Regions from separate parts of the Kocuria rosea genome, predicted to be linked through region 1. Evidence: riboswitches for the same ligand, from Rfam matches in the RefSeq annotation. Region 1 holds a riboswitch; each other region holds the start of a gene.
The links. Region 1 has a riboswitch for S-adenosylmethionine ahead of EQG70_RS03600 (ABC transporter ATP-binding protein). Riboswitches for the same ligand answer to the same signal wherever they lie in the genome.
Positions count from the first base shown of each region.

Region 2: another riboswitch for S-adenosylmethionine. It lies ahead of EQG70_RS12115 (bifunctional o-acetylhomoserine/o-acetylserine sulfhydrylase); the one in region 1 lies ahead of EQG70_RS03600 (ABC transporter ATP-binding protein).
Region 3: another riboswitch for S-adenosylmethionine. It lies ahead of EQG70_RS13420 (hypothetical protein); the one in region 1 lies ahead of EQG70_RS03600 (ABC transporter ATP-binding protein).
Region 4: another riboswitch for S-adenosylmethionine. It lies ahead of EQG70_RS15325 (O-acetylhomoserine aminocarboxypropyltransferase/cysteine synthase family protein); the one in region 1 lies ahead of EQG70_RS03600 (ABC transporter ATP-binding protein).

Region 1 covers NZ_CP035103.1:781,860-787,023, reverse strand. Annotated here, with positions in the region: gene EQG70_RS03615 (LLM class flavin-dependent oxidoreductase) at 1-1,167, opposite strand, end outside; SAM riboswitch class IV at 1,246-1,360, opposite strand; gene EQG70_RS03610 (CoA-binding protein) at 1,503-1,967, opposite strand; gene EQG70_RS18715 (maleylpyruvate isomerase N-terminal domain-containing protein) at 2,053-2,730, opposite strand; SAM riboswitch class I at 2,838-2,942, shown strand; gene EQG70_RS03600 (ABC transporter ATP-binding protein) at 2,948-3,781, shown strand; gene EQG70_RS03595 (aliphatic sulfonate ABC transporter substrate-binding protein) at 3,877-4,920, shown strand; gene EQG70_RS03590 (ABC transporter permease) at 4,917-5,164, shown strand, end outside.
Region 2 covers NZ_CP035103.1:2,623,623-2,628,786, forward strand. Annotated here, with positions in the region: gene metX (homoserine O-acetyltransferase MetX) at 1-47, opposite strand, end outside; gene EQG70_RS12115 (bifunctional o-acetylhomoserine/o-acetylserine sulfhydrylase) at 44-1,456, opposite strand; SAM riboswitch class IV at 1,533-1,648, opposite strand; gene EQG70_RS12120 (VOC family protein) at 1,791-2,429, shown strand; gene EQG70_RS12125 (CPBP family intramembrane glutamic endopeptidase) at 2,501-3,280, opposite strand; gene EQG70_RS12130 (S9 family peptidase) at 3,394-5,164, shown strand, end outside.
Region 3 covers NZ_CP035103.1:2,922,559-2,927,722, reverse strand. Annotated here, with positions in the region: gene EQG70_RS13450 (TetR/AcrR family transcriptional regulator) at 1-162, shown strand, start outside; gene EQG70_RS13445 (DMT family transporter) at 166-513, shown strand; gene EQG70_RS13440 (DMT family transporter) at 513-836, shown strand; gene cspE (transcription antiterminator/RNA stability regulator CspE) at 1,059-1,265, shown strand; gene EQG70_RS13430 (hypothetical protein) at 1,373-1,561, shown strand; gene EQG70_RS13425 (hypothetical protein) at 1,664-1,960, opposite strand; SAM riboswitch class IV at 2,378-2,503, shown strand; gene EQG70_RS13420 (hypothetical protein) at 2,517-2,744, shown strand; gene EQG70_RS13415 (PIN domain-containing protein) at 2,756-3,139, shown strand; gene EQG70_RS13410 (glycosyltransferase family 4 protein) at 3,143-4,318, opposite strand; gene EQG70_RS13405 (cell division protein PerM) at 4,434-5,164, shown strand, end outside.
Region 4 covers NZ_CP035103.1:3,354,201-3,359,364, forward strand. Annotated here, with positions in the region: gene EQG70_RS15315 (tellurite resistance/C4-dicarboxylate transporter family protein) at 1-190, shown strand, start outside; gene EQG70_RS15320 (cystathionine gamma-synthase) at 244-1,431, opposite strand; gene EQG70_RS15325 (O-acetylhomoserine aminocarboxypropyltransferase/cysteine synthase family protein) at 1,440-2,768, opposite strand; SAM riboswitch class IV at 2,806-2,927, opposite strand; gene EQG70_RS15330 (Lrp/AsnC family transcriptional regulator) at 3,041-3,493, opposite strand; gene EQG70_RS15335 (thiamine pyrophosphate-dependent enzyme) at 3,735-4,910, shown strand; gene EQG70_RS15340 (alpha-ketoacid dehydrogenase subunit beta) at 4,907-5,164, shown strand, end outside.

The sequences.
Region 1 (5,164 bases):
GCCCTCGTCGATCCACCGCTCGAGCTCGTCGGCCACGGTCTGCGGGGACCCGACGATCGGCACGCCCATGCCGCCCATCGAGATGTGCTTGGCGACCTCCTTGATCGTCCACTTCTTGTGCGGGTCGGCCGTGGTGAAGGGGGTCAGGAAGGACTGGATCGAGTCGGTCTTGATGTACTCCAGGACGTCGTTCTCGTCGTAGCGGCCCAGGTCCAGCCCGGACCAGCCGCCCACGAGGCCCAGCGCGCCGTCGGTGTCCGCGTACCGCTCGTAGTCGCGGCGCTTCTGCTCGGCCTTCGCGTCGGTCTCGTCGACGATCACGTGCAGCATGGCGAAGATCTTGAGGTCGTCCCGGTTCCGCCCGCCGGCCTCCGCCTCGTCGCGCAGCTTGTCGGTCACCACCCGGGTCAGGTCCGGGCGGATGCCGCCCACGAACACCGCCTCCGCGTGGCGGCCGGCGAACGCCCGCCCGCGGGAGGAGGCCCCGGCCTGGAAGATCAGCGGCGTGCGCTGCGGGGACGGCTCGGTCAGCCCGATGCCGGGGACGTCGAAGTACCTGCCGTGGTGCTGGATCGGGTGGACGAGCGCCGGGTCGGCGAAGACCCCGTTGACCCGGTCGCGCCGGACCGCGCCGTCCTCCCAGGAGCCCTCCCAGAGCTTGTAGCAGACCTCCATGAACTCCTCGGCGATCTCGTAGCGCTCGTCGTGGGAGATCTGCTCCGTCAGCCCGTGGTTCTCGGCGGCCGACTTCAGGTAGGACGTCACCACGTTGAAGCCCATCCGGCCCTTCGTGAGGTGGTCGAGGGTCGCGAACTTCCGGGCGAGCGGGTACGGCTGCTCGTAGGTGATCGCGCTCGTCACGCCGAAGCCGAGGTGCTTCGTCACGGCCGCCATCGCGGAGATCTGCATGAAGGGGTCGTTGACCGGGATCTGGGTGGCGTCCCGGATCACCGGGGCCGCGGAGTTCTGGTAGACGTCGTAGTACCCGACGACGTCCGCGAGGAACAGCGCGTCGAAGAGCCCCTTCTCCAGGACCTGGGCGACGTCCGTCCAGTACTCGATCGTGTTGTACTCGTCCGCCCGGGAGCGGGGGTGCTTCCACAGACCGGGGGCCTGGTGGCCCACGCAGGTCATGTCGAAGGCGTTCAGGGCGATGCGCTTGCTCATGGGGTGTTCCTCCCGGGTCGATGCCGACCCGCGCCCGTGCGTCGTGGAGACCTGCCCGCGGGTCCGACGCACTGGTGGGCGCCGTACTTGCCGCGGAACACGTGCACCGCGGCCCGATGTTCATCTGGGGCACCCCGCTACGGGAGAGGGTTGCCGCCCGACCAGCCAGAGCTTCGTGTCGGGACTCGTCATCGTCGTCGGGGGACAGCTTAGCGGGTGGCCCCTGACCGGGTGCAACCCCTGTGCGGTCCCGCCGCACGGGGACGGTCCCGGCCCGCATCGGGCCTGCGCCCACCCGGTTCGGGCGGCTCCGCCGGGTCGCTCAGCCGGGTCGTTCAGCCGGGCGGGGCGAGCGGCGGGGTCCGGCCCGGGTCCAGGGTCCAGCCCCGCCGGAGCAGGGACCGGAGCTCGATCAGGGGGCAGGTGTCCATGACCACGTCGAGGCCGGCCCGCTCCGCCCGGGCGGCGGCGTCCTCGTCGACGACGCCCAGCTGCAGCCACACCGCGGCGGCGCCCACGGCGATGGCCTGGTCCACCACCGCGCCGACGCGGCGGGAGTTCACGAAGCAGTCCACCACGTCGATCGGCCCCGGGACCTCGGCGAGCGTGCGGTGGCCGGGCTCGCCGTGCACCGGCTCGCCCTTCGGGTTGACCGGGACGATCGTCATGCCGAGGTCGTCCCGGATCCGCTTCGCCACCGAGTGCGCCGGACGGGCCGTGTTGCCGGTCAGCCCCACCACGGCCCACCGGCCGGGCCGTGTCATGAGGCGGTCGATGACGGCGGGGTCGTTGCGGCTCATGCCCCCAGCCTGGCACGGAACCCGTTCCCCCTCCTTCTTCCTCCGCGGGATTGCACGTGTCGGCGACCTCGCGGAGGGGGGAGGGTCAGGAGAAGAGCGGCAGGAGGTCCGCGTGCGCGCCCAGCTCCGCACGCTCCTGGGCGGTCAGCTCCGCCCGGCCGGTGCCCACGCGGGCGAAGTGCTCGTCGCTCCAGTGCTCGAGCGGTTCCCGCTCCCACAGGTCGGTGAGGACCCGGCGGACCTCGGCGAGCCCGTCCACGGCGGGACCCGGGGAGCCGTCCAGGTGCTGGATCAGGTCCAGGTGGTGGACCGTGGCCTCCACCGCGAGGGTGCTCAGCAGGTCCTCGACGCCCAGCACGTGCCCCTGGGTGCGGACCGCGCCGTCGCCGCAGTGCTGCGCGGCGTGCACGAGCGCCCGGGTGGTCTCGCGGTGGAGGGCGCGCACCGGCTCCCAGTCCAGGACCATGGACGCGGCCACGCGGGTGTGGCGCCGGGCCTCGGCGGCCCCCGCGGGATCGCCGCCCCAGTCGGTCCAGTAGGTCGCGGCGTCCCGGTCGGGGCGGGCGGTGGTGGGCGTGTGCAGCGCGACCAGCCCCCGCAGGGCGTCCATCGCGCAGTGGTGGGTGAGGTCCCGGACCGACCACCCCGGGCAGCCCGTGGCGGCCCAGGAGTCGTCGTCGCCGAGCCCGTCGAGGACCGCGCCGAACGCCGCGCAGGCGTCGCGCACCAGGTCCGCCCGGGCCGGGCTTCTGCGGCTCGTCATGGGTCCATGGTGGGGCACGGAGGGCTCCCGTGCCAGCGATGTGTCGCGATCACCACGGATGCGACGGATTTGCCAGGGAACACGCCGAGGACGTTCAATTGGTGGTGTAACCATCCGGAGCGGCTGAGAGACCTGGCTCGTCGACGTCGCAGCAACCGGCACGGATCCGTCTGATCCTCCGTGCGAGGTGCTAATGCCAGGACCGATGGAGTTGATCATGAGCACTTCCCTGCTGGGCTCTGCGCCGGCCACCGCACCGGGCACCGCGAAGCGCGCCTTCTCCGTGGCCTTCGAGCGCGTCGGCAAGGCCTTCCCGTCCGGCCGCGAGACCCACTACGTCCTGCAGGACGTCGACGTCACGGCCCGGCCCGGCGAGGTCCTGGCGGTCCTGGGGCCCTCGGGGTGCGGCAAGTCCACGCTGCTGCGGGCCGCCGCGGGGCTCGACACCGCCTCGGCCGGACGGGTGCTCATCGACGGCACCCCCGTGTCCGGCATCGACCCGCGCTGCGCGGTCGCCTTCCAGGAGCCCCGCCTGCTGCCGTGGCGCTCGGTGCGCGAGAACGTCCGCCTGGGCCTGCCCCGCGGACTCCCCCGGGACGAGGGGGACGCCGTGATCGACGACCTGCTGCGCCTGGTGGGGCTCACCGCGCACGCCGGCCACCGTCCCCGCGCGGTCTCCGGCGGCATGGCCCAGCGCGCGTCCCTGGCCCGGGCCCTGGCCCGCAATCCCGGGGTCCTGCTGCTCGACGAGCCCTTCGGCGCGCTCGACGCCCTGACCCGCCTGCAGATGCAGGACCTGCTGCTCACGATCCACGCGGCCCAGCCCACCACCGTCCTGCTCGTCACCCACGACGTCGACGAGGCGCTGCAGCTCGCGGACCGGATCGTGGTCCTGGGCCGGACCGGGCCCACCGCCCCGGCCTCGATCAGCACGATCCTCGCCGTCCCCGGCGAGCGCCCCCGGGACCGGGCCTCCGAGGTCCTCGCCGAGCTGCGCGTGCAGCTCCTCGGCCACCTCGGCGTCGACACCCACCACCCCGCGACCCGCTGACGCGGCCCGCCCCCACCCCGACTCCCCTCCCCGGACCAGCGGCGGCACCCGCCCGCGCCGCCCGGCACCGTCCGTCCACCACGAAAGGCTCCGCCATGCCCCTGCCCCAGCGCTCCGTCCGCACCGTCCCCGCACTCGCCGCCGTCCTGGCCCTGGGCCTGACCGGGTGCATGGCCGGTGAGGGCTCCGGTGAGCCGCCCGCGGAGGCCGCCGGGGACGGCACCGTCCGCGTGGACTGGGCCACCTACAACCCGCTCTCCGTGGTGATCAAGGAGAAGGGCTGGCTCGAGACCGCGTTCGCCGAGGAGGGCATCGAGGTGGAGTGGGTGCAGTCCGCCGGGTCGAACAAGGCCAACGAGGCGCTGCGTGCGGAGGCGGTGGACATCGGCTCCACCGCGGGCTCCGCGGCGCTGCTGGCCCGCAGCAACGGCACCCCGATCCGGGTGATCGACCTCTACTCGCAGCCGGAGTGGTCCGCCCTGGTCACCACCGCCGGCAGCGAGGTGCAGGAGGTCGCGGACCTCGAGGGCCGCACCGTGGCCGCGACCAAGGGCACCGACCCGTACTTCTTCCTGCTCCAGGCCCTCGACGAGGCCGGTGTGGACGCCGGGGACGTCACGATCCAGAACCTGCAGCACGCCGACGGCCGCGCCGCCCTGGAGAACGGCCAGGTGGACGCCTGGTCCGGGCTCGACCCGATCATGGCCGCCGCGGAGGAGAACGGCGCGGAGCTGTTCTACCGCAACGTCGACTTCAACACCTACGGCTTCCTCAACGCCCACGAGAGCTTCCTCGAGGAGCAGCCCGAGGCCGCCCAGACCGTGGTGGACGTCTACGCCTACGCCCGGCAGTGGGCGCAGGAGAACACGGAGGAGACCGCGCAGCTGCTCGCCGAGGCGGCCGGGATCGAGCTGTCCGTGGCCGAGAAGGTGCTCGAGCGCACCAACCTGGACATCGACCACGTGCCGGGCGACGAGCAGCTGGCGGTCCTCGAGAAGGTCGGGCCGATCTTCGTGGAGTCCGACGACGTGGCCGGCCAGGAGCAGATCGACGAGGCGCTCGGGAGCATCGTGGAGAGCTCCTACGCCGAGAACGCCGACGCGTCCCGCGCGGCCGAGCTGGTCGGGGCCGGGCAGTGACGCAGCCCCTGTCCCCCGCCGAGGAGGCGGAGCGGTTCGACGACGCCCCCGCCGCGGCCCCCCGGCGGCGGCCGCTGCTGCGCACCGGCCTGGGCCTGCTGCTGCCCGCCGCGCTGCTGCTGCTGTGGCACGTGCTGTCCACCGCCGGGGTCTTCAGCGCCGTGCAGCTGCCGGCCCCGCTCGCGGTGCTCGAGGCCGGGATCGGCCTGCTGGCCGGCGGGGACCTGTGGACCCACGTGGGCAT
Region 2 (5,164 bases), 1.8 Mb from region 1:
CGGACGGCGGTCCCGGCGCCGGAGCCCCTCACGACCGTCACGGTCACTCCTGTCCTCCCTGCGCGGCCGCGGCCGCGGCGAAGCCCTGCTCCAGGTCCGCCAGGATGTCGTCGATGTGCTCCAGGCCCACGGACAGGCGCACGAAGCCGGGCTCCACGCCGGCGGCCAGCTGCTCCTCGGGCAGGAGCTGGCTGTGCGTGGTGGACGCGGGGTGGATCACGAGGGAGCGCACGTCGCCGATGTTGGCGACGTTCGAGTGCAGGGTCAGGGCGTCCACGAAGGCGGCCCCGGCCTCCCGGCCGCCGTCGAGGACGAAGCCCAGGATCGACCCGGCGCCCCGGGGCGCGTACTTCTGCGCCCGCTCGTGCCACGGGGAGGACTCCAGCCCGGCCCAGGACACCGAGCGCACGTCCTCGCGGGCCTCGAGCCAGCGGGCCACCGTCCCGGCGTTGGCCACGTGCCGCTCCATCCGCAGGGACAGCGTCTCGATGCCCTGCTCGATGAGGAACGCGTTGAACGGGGAGATCGCCGAGCCGAGGTCGCGCAGCAGCTGCACCCTGGCCTTGAGGATGTAGGACAGGTTGACGCCGAAGGGCCCCTCCGCGCCCAGGGCCTCGGCGTAGACGAGGCCGCCGTAGGACTCGTCCGGCTGGTTGAAGCCGGGGAAGCGGTCCGGGTAGCGGCCGTAGTCGAAGGCCCCGGAGTCCACGATCACGCCGCCGATGGCCGTGCCGTGCCCGCCGAGGAACTTGGTGGCCGAGTGCACCACGACGTCCGCGCCCCAGCGCAGGGGCTGGACGAGGTAGGGGGTCGCCACGGTGTTGTCCACGATGAGCGGGACCTCGTGGTCGTGGGCGATCCCGGAGACCGTCTCGATGTCGAGGACGTCGTTGCGCGGGTTCGGGATCGTCTCGGCGAAGAAGGCCTTCGTGTTCGGCCGGACCGCCCGCCGCCACGCCTCGGGATCGTCGGGGTCGGAGACGAAGGTGGTCTCGATGCCGAGCTTGGGCAGCGTGAACTTGAAGAGGTTGTAGGTCCCGCCGTACAGGCTGGGGCTGGCCACGAGGTGGTCTCCCGCGCCGGCGACGTTGAGCACGGCGAACGTCGTCGCCGACTGCCCCGCGCTGAGCATGAGGGCGCCCACGCCGCCCTCCAGGGCGGCGATCCGGTTCTCCACGACCTCCGTGGTCGGGTTGCCGATCCGCGTGTAGATCGGGCCGAGCTCGGCGAGCGCGAAGCGGTCGGCGGCGGTCTGGGCGTCGGGGAAGACGAAGGACGTGGTCTGGTGGATCGGCAGGGCGCGCGAGCCGGTGACCGGGTCGGGGCTCTGCCCCGCGTGGATCTGCCGGGTCTCGAAGGCCCAGCCCCCGGGGTTCTCGGGGGTGGGGCGCTCGGCCGCGGCCACGTCGGTGCGGGCGGCGGAGGCGTCGGTGCTGGAGGCGGGGAGATCGGACATGCCGTGGGACTCCTTGTGGATCTCAGGGGTCCCGTCCCGGCCGAGGCGGTGCGGCCGGGAACGGCCGGGCGCCGGGGACCCGCGCTTGCTCGCTCGCCGGACGCGAGGAGCCTGGTCTTCACCCAGGGCACCCCACCGCGGTGGAGGGTTGCCGGCCAGCTAGCTGGGGCTTGGACGCTGGCGCTCATGACCTGGACAGCATTCTCCGGATCAGGCCCGCACGGCGTCAAGCCGGGGTCGGGCGTGACGCCCCGGCCGGGGTGCCGCCCGCACGGTGCCCGGCGCGTCGCGGACCGATTTGGAGACGAAACTCACAGGGTGCCACGATGTGCCCATGAGAGTCGACCACGTGTCCTACGCCTGCCGCCCGGAGGGCCTGGAGGCCACCACCGAGCGCATCGCCGACCAGCTCGGGATCGAACCGGTCAAGGGCGGGGTGCACCCCCGTTTCGGCACCCGCAACATGATCCTGCCGCTCACGAACCACCAGTACGTGGAGGTCGTCGAGGTCCTCCAGCACCCGGCGGCGGAGAAGGCCCCCTTCGGGCAGGCCGTGCGGGCCCGGTCCGCGGCCGGCGGCGGCTGGCTGGGCTGGGTCGTGGAGGTCGAGGACCTCGCCCCCTTCGAGCAGCGCCTGGGGCGCCGCTCCGTGCCCGGCCACCGGGTGTTCCCGGACGGCCGGTGCCTGGAGTGGCACCAGATCGGCGTCAAGGGCCTGATCGCCGATCCGCAGCTGCCGTTCATGATCCACTTCGACTCCGCCCCGGAGATGCACCCGTCCCAGGCGCGGATCACGGACGTGGGGCTCGCGGGGATGACCATCGCCGGTGCCCCGGAGCGGGTCGCCGAGTGGCTGGGCGCCCCCGTCGAGACCGCGCTCGAGGACCTCGAGGTCGACTGGCGCTATCCGGACGGCACCCCCGGGGTGCTCTCCGTCTCGTTCAGCACCCCGGACGGCGCCGTCACCATCTGAGGCCGGCCCGGTCCGGTCCGCGGCCGGACCCGCGGTGCCCGGCGGCTGGGCCGCGCCCCGCGGGGCGGGGCTCAGCCCAGCAGCCGGGCGGCCCCGAGGAAGCCGACGGCGTCCAGCAGGAAGTGCGCGACGACGAGGGGCATCACCCGGCCGGTGCGCCGGTAGAGCTCCGCGAAGACGAGGCCCATCACCACGTTGCCGAGGAAGGGCCCGATCCCCTGGTAGAGGTGGTAGCTGCCGCGGAACAGGGCCGTGACCACCAGCACCACGGGCCAGCTCCACCCGATGCGGGTCAGCCGGTCGGTCAGGAACGCGACCACCACGACCTCCTCGACCAGGGCGTGGCGCACGGCCGAGAGCAGCAGCACGGGCACCGTCCACCAGTGCGCGGCGAGCCCGGACGTGGTCACCTCCGCGGTGACGCCCAGGGCCCGGCCGGCGCCGTAGAGCGCCAGCGTGCCCAGGCCCATGAGCAGGAAGAGCACGGTGCCGAGGCCCAGGTCCGGGAGGGGCATCCGGGCGTCGAGGCCGATCCGCCGGCGGACCGTGCCCAGCGCCCCGGCGGAGCCGGCGAGCAGGTAGAGCGCGAGCAGCACCGGCACCAGGTCCAGGGCGATCCCGGTGAGCTGGCGCAGCAGGTCGATGAGGGGCTGCGGGCTCAGCGGCGGGTTCATCGTGGCCTGCGCCTCGGAGAGCGGTCCGCGCGCCAGGTGCTCGGCGAGGGACAGCACCGCCCAGAGGGCCGAGGCGCCCAGGGACACCCCGAGCACCAGGAGCACCTGCACCCACAGGTCGGCGCGGGTGGAGCCGAAGGCGGGCGGTCGCGGGGCGAGGTGGGCATGGGTGCTCATGCGGCCATTCTGGCACCGGCCCGCCGGCCGCCCCGTGCAGCCCGCGCCGGGCGCCCCCGGGCCCGCCCGGACCGCCCCTCCCCACCCGGGACGTCTTCCCTAGGATGGGGACCATGACTGTCCTTCCCCCGCAGATCCGCCAGCAGCCCGTCGAGCGCGCCTTCCACGGCCACGTGTTCTCCGACCCGTACGAGTGGATGCGGGACAAGGACTCCCCCGAGGTGCTGGCCCACCTCACCGCGGAGAACGAGTACGCGGAGTCCGCCACCGTCCACCTCACGGGCCTGCGGGAGACGATCTTCGGGGAGATCAAGGACCGCACCCAGGAGACCGACCTGTCCGTGCCCAGCCGGCGCGGCGCCTGGTGGTACTTCGCCCGCACCGTGGAGGGCGGCGCGCACCAGGTGTTCTGCCGGGTCCCGGCCGTGACCACCGGCGACGTGCTGGCGGACTGGACCCCGCCTGTCGTCGAGCCCGGCACCCCCATGGCCGGGGAGCAGGTGCTCCTCGACGCCAACGCGGAGGCCGCGAAGCACGAGTTCTACTCCCTGGGCAGCTTCGACGTCTCCGAGGACGGGGAGCTGCTGGCCTGGGCCGAGGACGTCACCGGCGACGAGCGCTTCACCCTGCGGGTCCGGGACCTCACCACGGGGGCGCTGCTCGCCGACGAGATCCCCGGGACGTTCTACGGGTCCTTCCTCACCCCGGACGCGCGCGCCGTGTACTACACGGTGGTGGACGAGTCCTGGCGCCCCCACCAGCTGCGCCGGCACGAGCTGGGCACCCCGGTGGCCGAGGACGTCGTCGTCCACGAGGAGGCCGACCCCGGCCTGTGGCTCGGGGCGGGCCTGTCCGCGGACCGGCGCTGGATCGTGGTGGAGGCCATGTGCTCCGAGTTCTCGGAGCAGCTCATCCAGCCGGTCGCGGACCCGGCCGCGCCGCTGCGGGTGGTGCTGCCCCGCACCGACCGGGTGCTCTACGAGGCGGAGCCCCTGCTGCTGGACGGGCGGGAGCAGATCCTGCTGACCCACGACCACGAGGCCCCGAACTCCCGGATCTCCCTCATGGACCCGGCCGACCTCGGCCGCCCGGTCGCGGAGGTGGCCCTGCGCGACGTCGTGCCGGCCTCGGACACCGTCCGCGTCAACGGCTGCGCCGTGACGGCCACCCACCTGGTGGTCTCCGTCCGGGCGGACACCACGCTGCGGGTCCGGCTGCTCCCGCTCGCCGGGCTGGGCACGGACGCCCAGGCCGCCCCCGTGGAACCGGCCTTCGCCGAGGAGCTCTACACCGCGAGCGTCTCCGCCGCGGAGCACGACGCCCCCGTGGTGCGCCTGTCCTACACGTCCTTCACGACGCCCCCGCGCGTCTACGACCTCTTCGTGGCGGGCGCCACCGGGGACGACGGCGCACTGCCCGCCGAGCCGCTGCTGCGGCGCGAGGCCACGGTGCTCGGCGGCTACGACCCCGCCGACTACGCGGTGGAGCGGGACTGGGCCACCGCGGCGGACGGGACCCGCATCCCCGTCTCCCTGGTCCGCCGCGCCGACCTCGACCCCTCCGTGCCGGCACCGGTGCTGCAGTACGCCTACGGCTCCTACGAGCACAGCACCGACCCCGCGTTCTCGGTCTCCCGGCTGTCCCTGCTGGACCGCGGCGTGGTCTGGGCCGTGGCCCACGTGCGCGGCGGCGGGGAGCTGGGGCGGACCTGGTACGAGCACGGCAAGAAGCTGCACAAGACGAACACGTTCACCGACTACGTGGCGGTCACCGAGCACCTCGCCGCCCGGCCGGACGTCGACGAGCGGCGGATCCTGGTGATGGGGGGCTCCGCCGGCGGCCTGCTGGTGGGCGCGGTGCTCAACCTCGCCCCGGAGCGGTACT
Region 3 (5,164 bases), 1.8 Mb from region 1:
CACCTGCCCGCGGACCTGCCCGCCGAGCGCCGGAGCCGGCTGCTGGCCGTGCGGCTGCTCGCCGACGGCGTGTGGTTCGCCGACGCCGCGGGCGTCTTCGCCCCCGACCCGCAGGAACGGGCCCGGGTCAGGGCGGTCGCCGACGAGCTCCTGGAGGGCTGAGCCGTGCTGCGCCGGCTGCTGCTGCTCGCCGCCGTGCTCGCCGAGGTGGCGGCCACGCTGTCGCTGAAGGCGGCTCTGGACGAGCCCGCCTGGTACGCGCTCGTCGTCGCCGGCTACCTCGCCGCGTTCACCCTCCTGGCGGCCGTGCTGCGCCGCGGCATGCCGGTGGGGGTCGCCTACGGCGTGTGGGCCGCCCTCGGGGTGATGCTCACCGCTCTGGCGGCGGCCGTGGTCTACGGTGAGCGGCTGAGCCCGGCCGTGCTGGCCGGGATCGTGCTGGTCGTGGCCGGCGTGCTCTGCGTGGAGCTCGGCTCCCGCCGCCCCGCCCGCGAGACCGAGGAGGCGGCCTGATGGCCTGGCTCTTCCTCAGTGTCTCGATCCTCACCGAGGTCGCTGGAACCCTGTCCCTGCGGATGGCCGCCCGGGGCCGCCGCCGCTGGTACGCCGCCGTGGCCGTCGGCTACCTGGTGGCGTTCACCTGCCTGAGCCTCGTCCTGGCCGAGGGCATGGCGCTGGGCGTCGCCTACGGCATCTGGTCGGCCTCCGGCGTGGCGCTGACGGCACTGGCCGGCCGGGTCCTGTTCCGCGAGCCGTTCACCTGGGTGACGGCGGCCGGGGTGGCCCTCATCGCCGGCGGAGTGCTCCTCATCGAGCTCGGCGCCCCGCCGGTCTGAGCGGTCCCCGGTGCCGGGCCGGGTCCGGCGCCCCGTCCCGGGTGGTGCGGCGCCGGATCTCGTGTAGAGTAGTCCGCAGTTGTTGAGGTTCGTTTTTGTCTTTCAAGCAGTTCGGCCCACTCGGGTGCAGCAGTTTTTCTGAGAAGACGTTTTCCATGCATCACAACTGTTTTGTTTCTCGAACGTCGGGAAACGTTCATCTCATGAAGGATCAGGTCTCCCATGACTACCGGTATCGTCAAGTGGTTCAACGCTGACAAGGGCTTCGGCTTTATCACCCCCGAGGACGGCTCCAAGGACGTCTTCGCCCACTTCTCCGCGATCAACTCGAACGGCTTCCGCTCGCTGAACGAGAACGACCGCGTCGAGTTCGAGACCCAGGACGGCCCCAAGGGCCCCCAGGCTGCGAACATCAACGTCATCTCCTAAGGATCTTCCGCGGGCTCCGGCCCGTTGATCCTCCAGAACCGTCGTCGGGCTGCGCCCGGCGGCGGTTCTGTCGTCGTACCCGCCGAGCAGCACCGGGAGGAAGCGCCGTGACCATTCCCGATCCGCTCCCCGCCGCGGAGGAGCCGGAGGACCCCTTCGTGGTGAACCGGGTCTCCGACGCCGAGCTGGACGTCTCCGTGCCGTTCGAGGTCGAGGCCTCCGAGTGGGGATTCGACGGCTCCGCCGACGAGGCCGGCGGCGGCTGGGGCTCGGCGGGGGACTACGGCCTCGAGTGAGCACCCCGCGGGTCCCACCGGCGCTCCGGACGTCACCGTCCTCCCGCACGATGGAGGCCGCAGCCCGACGGGCTGCGGCCTCCGTGCGCTCCTGTCCGCCGGCTATGCCGACAGCGGGAGGGACGAGGGGTGGAGCTTGAAGAACGGGTGCCGTCCGGTCGCCGCGAGGGCTCCGGGAACGAGGAGCTGGCGGTACTTGGCGCACCATTGCGCCGTACCCTCCGTGTGCTCCGCCGCGGCGGCCAGGTCGTCGGCCTCGGGGCTCAGGTACTCCTGCACGTCCCCGTCGGTCGACGTGAGACGGACGAGGTGGAGATCGGGGAGGGCGGTGACGGTCACGTCGATCCACTCCTCGCGCTGGTCGGTGGTGATGGCTGTTCTTTCTTCGGACATGGTCATGTTTTCTCCTGACGTTCTTGCAGGCATCCGATGGCGTTGCCCGCCGCTTCGTCATCCGATCCACCCGGGAACATCGGGTTGGCGCGCAGCGGGTCGGAGCCCCTCCACGGTTCCGCCGGGGATCGTCGATCTCCGGCCGAGGGCGTGGACGCCGCATCTCGAGAAGCAGGTTCAGGCTACCCCGCGGCACCGACACCTCGACAAGCGAGTCGTGAGTTGTGTCACTGAAACGTAATGCGCGGGGCCGTCGCCTGCGCCGTCCCCGGTACTACGGGACCCATTCCAGCGCAACGATGTGTCGTCGAGATGTCCGGGCGGTGACACCCCGGGGAAGGCCTGTGCACAGGAGGGGGCACCGGATCCGGCCGGGTCGCCGCACGCGGACACGGTTCGGCCGATGTGGTTCAATGGGGAGAGCTTCAAGAGACCCGGTCGGCAAGCTCCGACTTGACCGGGCACCAACCCCATGTTCACGGGTGGTTCGGATGACGAAGCGGCTCGCATCGCCGCAGCAGCGGTACCCGGTGCGAGCAAGAGCGCACGAAGGATCCCGGTCATGTCCGACCTCCGCCACTCCGCCGCCCGCACGGGCGCGTTCCCCCAGCCCTCCCACGCCGTCCCGGCCACCGGGGACGGGACCCGCCGCGACCCCGCGCCGAGCGTCCCGGCGATCAGCGTCTCCGCCATGAGCGTCGAGGACTACGCCCGCGTGGTGCAGGTCCGCACCGAGTTCGTGGACTTCCTGCTGGCTCCGGCCCGCGGGGAGCTCGCCGCCGCGGCCTGAGGCCCGCCGCCGTGGACCTCCTCCTGGACCGTTCCGTGCTGCTGGGGGTGCGCACCCCGGAGCGCTGCCCCGAGCTGGCCGAGGTCCTGCGCCGGCACGGACACCGGCGGCTGTTCCTGCCCGCCACGGTGCTCGGGGAGCTGCTCGCCGAGCGGCCCGACGAGACGCTGTGGGCGGAGCAGCTCGAGCTGCGCTTCCCGGGCCGGGTCCTCCCCGCGGACGCCGCCGTGGCCCGGGCGTGGGGAGCGCTGGCCGCGACGGGGGCGGCCGATCCGCTCGCCGGGCTCACCGCGGCCACGGCCCTGGTCCACGGGCTGACCGTGCTGACCGCGGAGCCGGGGCGGTACGCCGGCACCGGGGCGCCCGTGCTGGACGCGTCCCCCGCCCGCCGGTAGCCCTCAGACGGCCCGGCGGTGCCGGCGGCTGCGCCCCTGCCCCTGCGCCGAGAGCGCCACGGCGCGCTCGTAGTGCTCGAGCAGCTGCCCGACCAGCACGTCCCACGTCCGGCCCTGGACCGCCGCGTGCGCCGCGACGCCGAACGCGGCCCGCTTCGCCTCGTCGCCCAGGAGATCCGCCACGTACCCGCGCAGCGCCCCGAGGTCGCCCGGGGGATAGAGCCAGCCGGTGCGGGACCGGTCCACGAGGTCGAGGGGACCGCCCCGGCCGGTCGCGACCACCGGCACCCCCGAGGCCATGGCCTCCTGGATCGTCTGGCAGAACGTCTCGAACTCGCCGGGGTGGACGAACACGTCGAAGGACGCCATGATGCGCGCCAGGTCGGCACCGCTGCGGCGCCCGGTGAAGTGGGCCTGCGGGAGCCGGCGGCGCAGGGCGTCCTCCTCCGGGCCCGAGCCCACGACCACCAGGCGGGTGCCGGGCAGGTCCGCGACCGCGGAGAGGTCCTCGACCTGCTTCTCCGGGGCGATCCGGCCCACGTAGCCGACGATCCGCCGGCCGCCGCCGACCTCCTCCCGCCACCGCTCGTCGCGGTGCCGGGGGGAGAAGCGGGTGGTGTCCACCCCGCGCCGCCACAGGTGCACGTCCTGGACGCCGTGCTCGGTGAGCTGCCGGACCGCCGCGGTGGACGGCGCGAGCGTGAGCGTGGCGAGGTTGTGCATGGAGCGCACGTGCCCCCACAGGAGCTGCTCGAGGAACGGGGCCCCGTACTTGGCCGCGTAGCCGGGCACGTCGGTCTGGTAGACCGCCACGCACGGCACCCCGAGCTGCTGGGCCGCCAGGATCGCCCGGCGGCCCAGCACGAACGGGGAGGCCACGTGGACCACGTCAGGCCGGAAGCGCTCCAGCTGCCGCCGCACCCGGGCCACGGTCCCGCCGGCCACCCGCACGGCGGGGTAGCCGGTGAGCGGAACGGCTGGCAGCCGGTGCACCGGCACCCCGTCGAGGTCCTCGACGACCTGCTCCGCCGGGCGCCCGAGCGGCGCGGGTTCGTAGGAGGGCGCCACGACCACGACGTCGTGCCCGCCGGCGACCAGCTGCTCGACGACCCGCAGCACCGAGTGGGTGACTCCGTTGAGGTGGGGGAGGAACTGCTCGGCGACCACGGCGACTCTCATGCTCCCGAGCCTGCCGGGGCCGGGCGACCGGACGGCGAGCGGGGCGTGGCCCGCCGGTGAAGGCGCCGTGAAGCCTCGGCCGGGGTGCCGCCCGGGCGTGGGAGGATGGTCGGTGATGAACTCCCAAGGCCTGTCCTCCCCCGCTGCACGCCCGGACCGCCGGGGTGTGCCCATGCCGCTGTGGCTGCAGGGCGTGCTGGAACTCGGCTCCGTGGCCGTGGTGTCCTACCTGCTGGTCCTGCTGACCGTCCTCATGGTGTGGCTCGCCGACGGCTTCGACACCCTCGGCCTGACCGGCGGGTTCGTGCTCTCCGGTCACGTGTGGCTGCTCGCCCACCTCACCCCGCTCCAGGTGGCCCTGGACCCGGGCGCAGGGCTGCCCGCGACCACCGGGACGCTCAACCTCGTCCCGCTCGGGCTCACCCTGGTGCCGTTCGCCCTCTCCTGGCACGCCGGGAGACGGCTGGCCCGCGCCTGCTGGGAGGGCCAGTTCTGGCAGCCGTACCTCAGCGGACTGGCCGCCTACTCCGCGTTCGGCGCCGCCGCCGCGCTGCTCTTCAGCGGAGGGGAGGTCTCGGCGAGCCCGGCCGCGGCCGCCGTCTTCCCGCTCGTCCCCGTGGCCCTGGGCGGCTTCGTGGGCGCGTACCGGGCCTCCCGGTCGCTGCCGGGACTGATCGGCGTCAACGCCGCCGCGTGGGTCGAGCGCACGAGCCAGTACTCCCGCTGGGCCGGGTCCTACGTGTGGGCGGTGCTGCGCGCCGGCTTCGTCGCGGCCGTGGCCGGGGTCGGGGCCGGGGCCGCCCTGCTGGCCGCCGCCCTGTTCTGGAACTGGAACGACGTGGTGGG
Region 4 (5,164 bases), 1.4 Mb from region 1:
GATCGTGGGTCTGGTCGGGGCCGTCTGGCTGTGGGTGGCCCTGAGCGCCTGGGCGATGGTGTTCACTGCCATGCTCGTGCACCTGGTCCGCCGGCTGCTCCTCGGCCGGGAGGATCCGGCTCCGGCCTGGCCGGAGCCGGACGCATCCGTCAGGCCGGACCCAGGGGGCGGACCGGGCGCCGCCCGCTGACCCGGCGGAACCGGCGGCGCCGGCGGCGCAGCCGACCGGGCGGAAAGGACCGGTCAGGCGGTGAGCGCGCGCTCGAGGTCCTCCAGCTGGTCCTCGACGTCCTCGATGCCCACCGAGAGCCGCACCAGGTCCACGGGCACGGCCAGCGCGGTGCCCTTCACGGAGGCGTGCGTCATCTCCGAGGGGTAGCAGACCAGGGACTCCACCCCGCCCAGGCTCACCGACAGCGAGTACAGCCGGGTGCCCTCCGCCACCGCCCGGGCCGCGGCCTCCCCGCCGGTCAGCCGGAAGGAGACCATGCCGCCGAACCCGCGCATCTGCGCGGCGGCGAGCGCGTGGCCGGGGTGCCCGGGCAGCCCGGGGTAGAGCACCTGCGCGACCTCGGGGCGCTCCAGGAGCCACTCGGCGATCCGCTGCGCGTTGTCCTGGTGGCGCTCCATCCGCAGGCTCAGGGTCTTGAGCCCGCGGGCGGCCAGGTAGCTGTCCTGGGGGCCCGCCACGGCGCCGGCGGCGAACTGCTGGAAGCCGACCGCCTCGGCGAGCGGGGCCCCGCGCCACTGGGCCGCGCCCACGACCACGGCGCCGCCGAGCACGTCCGAGTGCCCCCCGATGTACTTCGTGGTGGAGTGCACCACGGCGTGCGCGCCGAGCTCGAGGGGGGTCTGCAGGTACGGGGACGCGAAGGTGTTGTCGACGACGAGCAGCGCCCCGGCGTCCCGGGCCAGCTGCGCCCACGCCGCCACGTCGGCGATGCCGAGCAGCGGGTTGGACGGCGTCTCGAGCCACAGCACCTTCGTGGCGCCGGGGCGCACGGCCGCCCGGACGGCGTCGAGGTCCGTGATCTCCACGGGCGTGTGCCCGATGTCCCACGGGGCGAGGACCCGGGTGATCAGCCGGTTGGTGCCGCCGTAGCCGTCGGCGCCGAGCACGATGTGGTCGCCCGGGCGCAGCACGGCGCGCAGCAGGGCGTCCTCTGCCGCGATCCCCGAGGCGAACGCGAACCCCCGCTCGCCGCGCTCCAGGGCCGCGAGCTGCTCCTCGAAGCCGCTGCGGGTGGGGTTGGAGCCGCGGCTGTACTCGTGCCCGGCGCGCAGCACGTTGATCCCGTCCTGGGCGAACGTGGAGGTCTGGTAGATCGGCGGGATGACCGCCCCGGTCAGCGGGTCGGGCTCCTGGCCGGCGTGGACGGCGGTGGTCGTGAAGCCCCGGTGGCGGGTGCGGGTCTCGGTGGGGGACGTCATGGCGGGGCTCACTTCCGGGTGGTCTGGACGGCGGTGACGACGGTGTCGAGGGCCTGGCCGAGGTCGGCCACGAGGTCCTGGGGGGACTCGAGGCCGATCGAGAGCCGGATCGTGGTCTCGGCGATCCCGCCGGCCCGGCGCTGCTCGGGGGTCAGGCGGCAGTGCGTCATGGCCGCCGGGTGGGCCACGAGGCTGCGGGTGTCCCCGATGTTGGCGACCAGCTTGAACAGCCGGAGCGCGTCGATGAACGGGCCCACGGCGCCGTCCGGGGCGGCGAGGTCGAAGGAGAACACGGAGCCGGTCCCGCGCGGGAAGTCCCGGGCCGCGATCCCGGCGCCGGGGTCCCCGGGCACGCCGGGGTGGTGGACGCGGGCGACGGCGGGGTGCCCGGCCAGGAACTCGGCCACCGCCAGCGCCGAGGCCGTGTGGCGGGCCACGCGCAGGTCGAGGGTCTCGGTGCCCTGCAGGATCTGGCTGGCATTGAACGGGGAGAGCGTGGTGCCGAGGTCGTGCACGTACTTCGCCCGGACCAGGTGCAGGTAGGGGCTGGCGGCGGCGCACTTGTCGACGAGGCTGAGTCCGCCCCAGCGGGCGCGGGCCTGGGTGAACTGCGGCCACTTGTCCGGCCGGGCGGACCAGTCGAAGGTCCCGCCGTCCACGACCGCCCCGGCGAGCGCGTTGCCGTGCCCGCCCAGGAACTTGGTGGCCGAGTGCACCACGATGTCCGCGCCCTTCTCCAGCGGCCGGTACAGGGCCGGGGACGCGAGGGTGTTGTCGACGACGACGGGCACCCCGGCGGCCCGGGCGACGTCGGCGATCCCGGGCAGGTCCGGGAGGGTGGCCAGCGGGTTGCCGATGGACTCGAGCAGGAACGCGCGGGTGTCGGGGCGCACGGCCGCGGCCCACGCCCCCGGGGCGGTGGGGTCCACGAAGGAGACCTCGATGCCGTAGTCCGCGAAGGAGTCGGTGAGCAGGTCCACCGTGCCCCCGTAGAGCTTCTCGGAGGCCACGAGGTGCTTCCCGGCGCCCTGGCCGAGCAGGGCCAGCAGCGCCACGGCCACGGCGGACTGGCCAGAACCGGTCGCCACGGCGCCCGCGCCGCCCTCGAGGTCGCTGATCCGCTGCTCGAGCACGGCCACCGTGGGGTTGCCGGTGCGCGTGTAGGTGAAGCCCGGCCGGGTCTGGGCGAACATCTGCCGGGCCGCCTCGTAGTCCGGGAACTCGAAGGCCGCGGTCTGGTAGATCGGCACCGTCAGGGTGCGCTGGACGACCTGGTCGTGGGTGCCGGCGTGGATCTGCCGGGTCGCGAGGTCGTGGTCGGTCACGGGGATGGACATGGCGCTGCTCCTGTGCCTTGCTCTTACCCGCACCGGTCATCCGCGCGGGCCCGGTGGGCACGCCGCGGAAGATGCAGGCCGCTTCCTCATCCGAACCACCCAATGAGCATGGGGTTGGTGCGTGACCAAGTCGGAGCTTGGCGGTCACGTCTCGTGAAGCTGGAACAACACTATGCGCAGAGGTAGTGGGTGTCCCTCCGCGTCGGAAGATGACGACCGTGACGGTTCGTGACGCCGGCCGTGCGCGCCGGGCCCGGCGCGGGGCCGGCGCGTCAGGCCCGGGTGTCGATGTCCTCGAAGATCAGGAACGTCTGGGTGTCCACCACGCCGGGCAGCTGCTGGACGTGCTCGAAGATCACCTGCCGCAGGTGCACGGTGTCCACGGCCCGCACGAGGAGCATGACGTCGAAGTTCCCGCCCACCAGGGCGATGTGGTGCACGGCGGGGATCGCCTGGAGCTGGGCGCACAGCTCCCGCCAGGTGTTCTGCTGGAGCTTGAGCGTCACGTACGCGGAGGCCTGCAGGCCCGCCCGGACCGGGTCGATCACGGTGCTGAAGCGCAGGATCACCCCCTCGTCCCGGAGCCGGTTGATCCGGGCGTAGGCGTGGGCGCGGGAGACGTGCACGGCCGCGGCGATCGCCGTCACGGACTGCCTCGCGTCCCGGGACAGCTCCGCGAGGATCTTCCGGTCGGTCTCGTCCAGCGGCACGGGGGTCGAGGGCACGGCGGGCTCCTTCGGGGCGGGTCGGGCGCGGGGCCCGGAACGTGTCGGACGAATGCGTGTGCTCCACGCCACACTAGAACATTTCGTCCACGCGCGGTGCACTGTCCGTCTCAGACTTCTGCATTTTCCCCACTCTGTGGATACGAACCATGCCCGGTTCCCATACTGGGGAGACAGAGCCGCACCACCTTCCTGCCCTCCCCGGACCGCGGCCGCACCGGGGACCGACCGAGGGGACACCATGAGCCAGACCGTCGAGACCCCCGAGGACCCGATCCTCCGGGCCTCCCAGAGCTTCGGCATCACACCGGAGCAGTACATGCTCCCGGCCCGCGGTGAGATCCGCATGGTCGACCCGAGCGGGCGGCTGCTCGCCCCCGAGGAGCAGGGCACCGGCCCCGGCCACGAGTACCCGCTGCCGGCCCCGGACGTCCTGCTGGGCGCCTACGAGAAGCTGGTGGTCGGGCGGCGGGTCAACGACCAGAACTCCGCGCTGGTCCGCCAGGGCAGGATGGCCGTCTACCCGTCCAGCCACGGCCAGGAGGCCTGCCAGGTGGCGGCCGCCCTGTGCCTCGAGGAGGGCGACTGGCTGTTCCCCACCTACCGGGACACCGTGGCGGTCATGACCAAGGGCGTGGACCCGATGCAGGTCATGGCGATCTTCCGCGGTGAGTGGCACAGCGGCTACGACCCGCACGAGCACCACGTGGGCATCCAGTCGACCCCGCTCACCACCCAGCTGCTGCACGCGGTGGGCGTGGCCCACGCCGCCAAGCTGCGCGGCGAGGACACCGTGGTCCTGGCGATGTGCGGGGACGGCGCCACCAGCGAGGGCGACTTCCACGAGGCCCTGAACTTCGCGGCCGTGTTCAAGCTGCCGGTCGTGTTCTTCGTGCAGAACAACGGCTACGCGATCTCCGTGCCCCTGTCCCAGCAGTCCGCGGCCCCGAGCCTCGCCCACAAGGCGGTCGGCTACGGCATGGCCGGCGAGCGCGTGGACGGCAACGACCTCGTGGCGCTGCTCGCCACCCTGCGGCGCGCCGTGGACCTGGCCCGCTCCGAGTCCGAGCCCCTCCTCGTGGAGGCGCACACCTACCGCATGCAGGCGCACACCAACGCCGACGACGCCACCCGCTACCGGGACGACGCCGAGGTGCAGGAGTGGATCGCCAAGGACCCGGTGACCCGGATGCGCGCCTACCTCGGCGCCGAGGGCGTGCTCGACGACGCGGCGGAGCAGCGCATCGCCGCCGCCGCCGAGGACGTCGCCACGGCCCTGCGCGACGGCATGAACGCCGACGTGGAGATCGACCCGCTCGAGCTGTTCCGCCACGTCTACACCGAGCAGACCCCGCAGCTCGCCGAGCAGGAGCAGTTCCTGGCCGCCGAGCTCGCCCGAGAGGAGACCGGACAGTGAGCACCCTGCACGCCCCCGCCCCGGCCGGCGAGGCCCCGGCGGTCAAGCCCGCCACCTTCGCCCAGGCGCTCAACACCGCCCTGGCCGACGCGCTGGCCGCCGACCCCGCCGTCGTCGTCTTCGGCGAGGACGTCGGCACCCTCGGCGGCGTCTTCCGCATCACCGACGGGCTGACGAAGCGCTTCGGCCGCACCCGGTGCTTCGACACCCCGCTGGCCGAGTCCGGGATCGCCGGCATGGCCGTGGGCATGGCG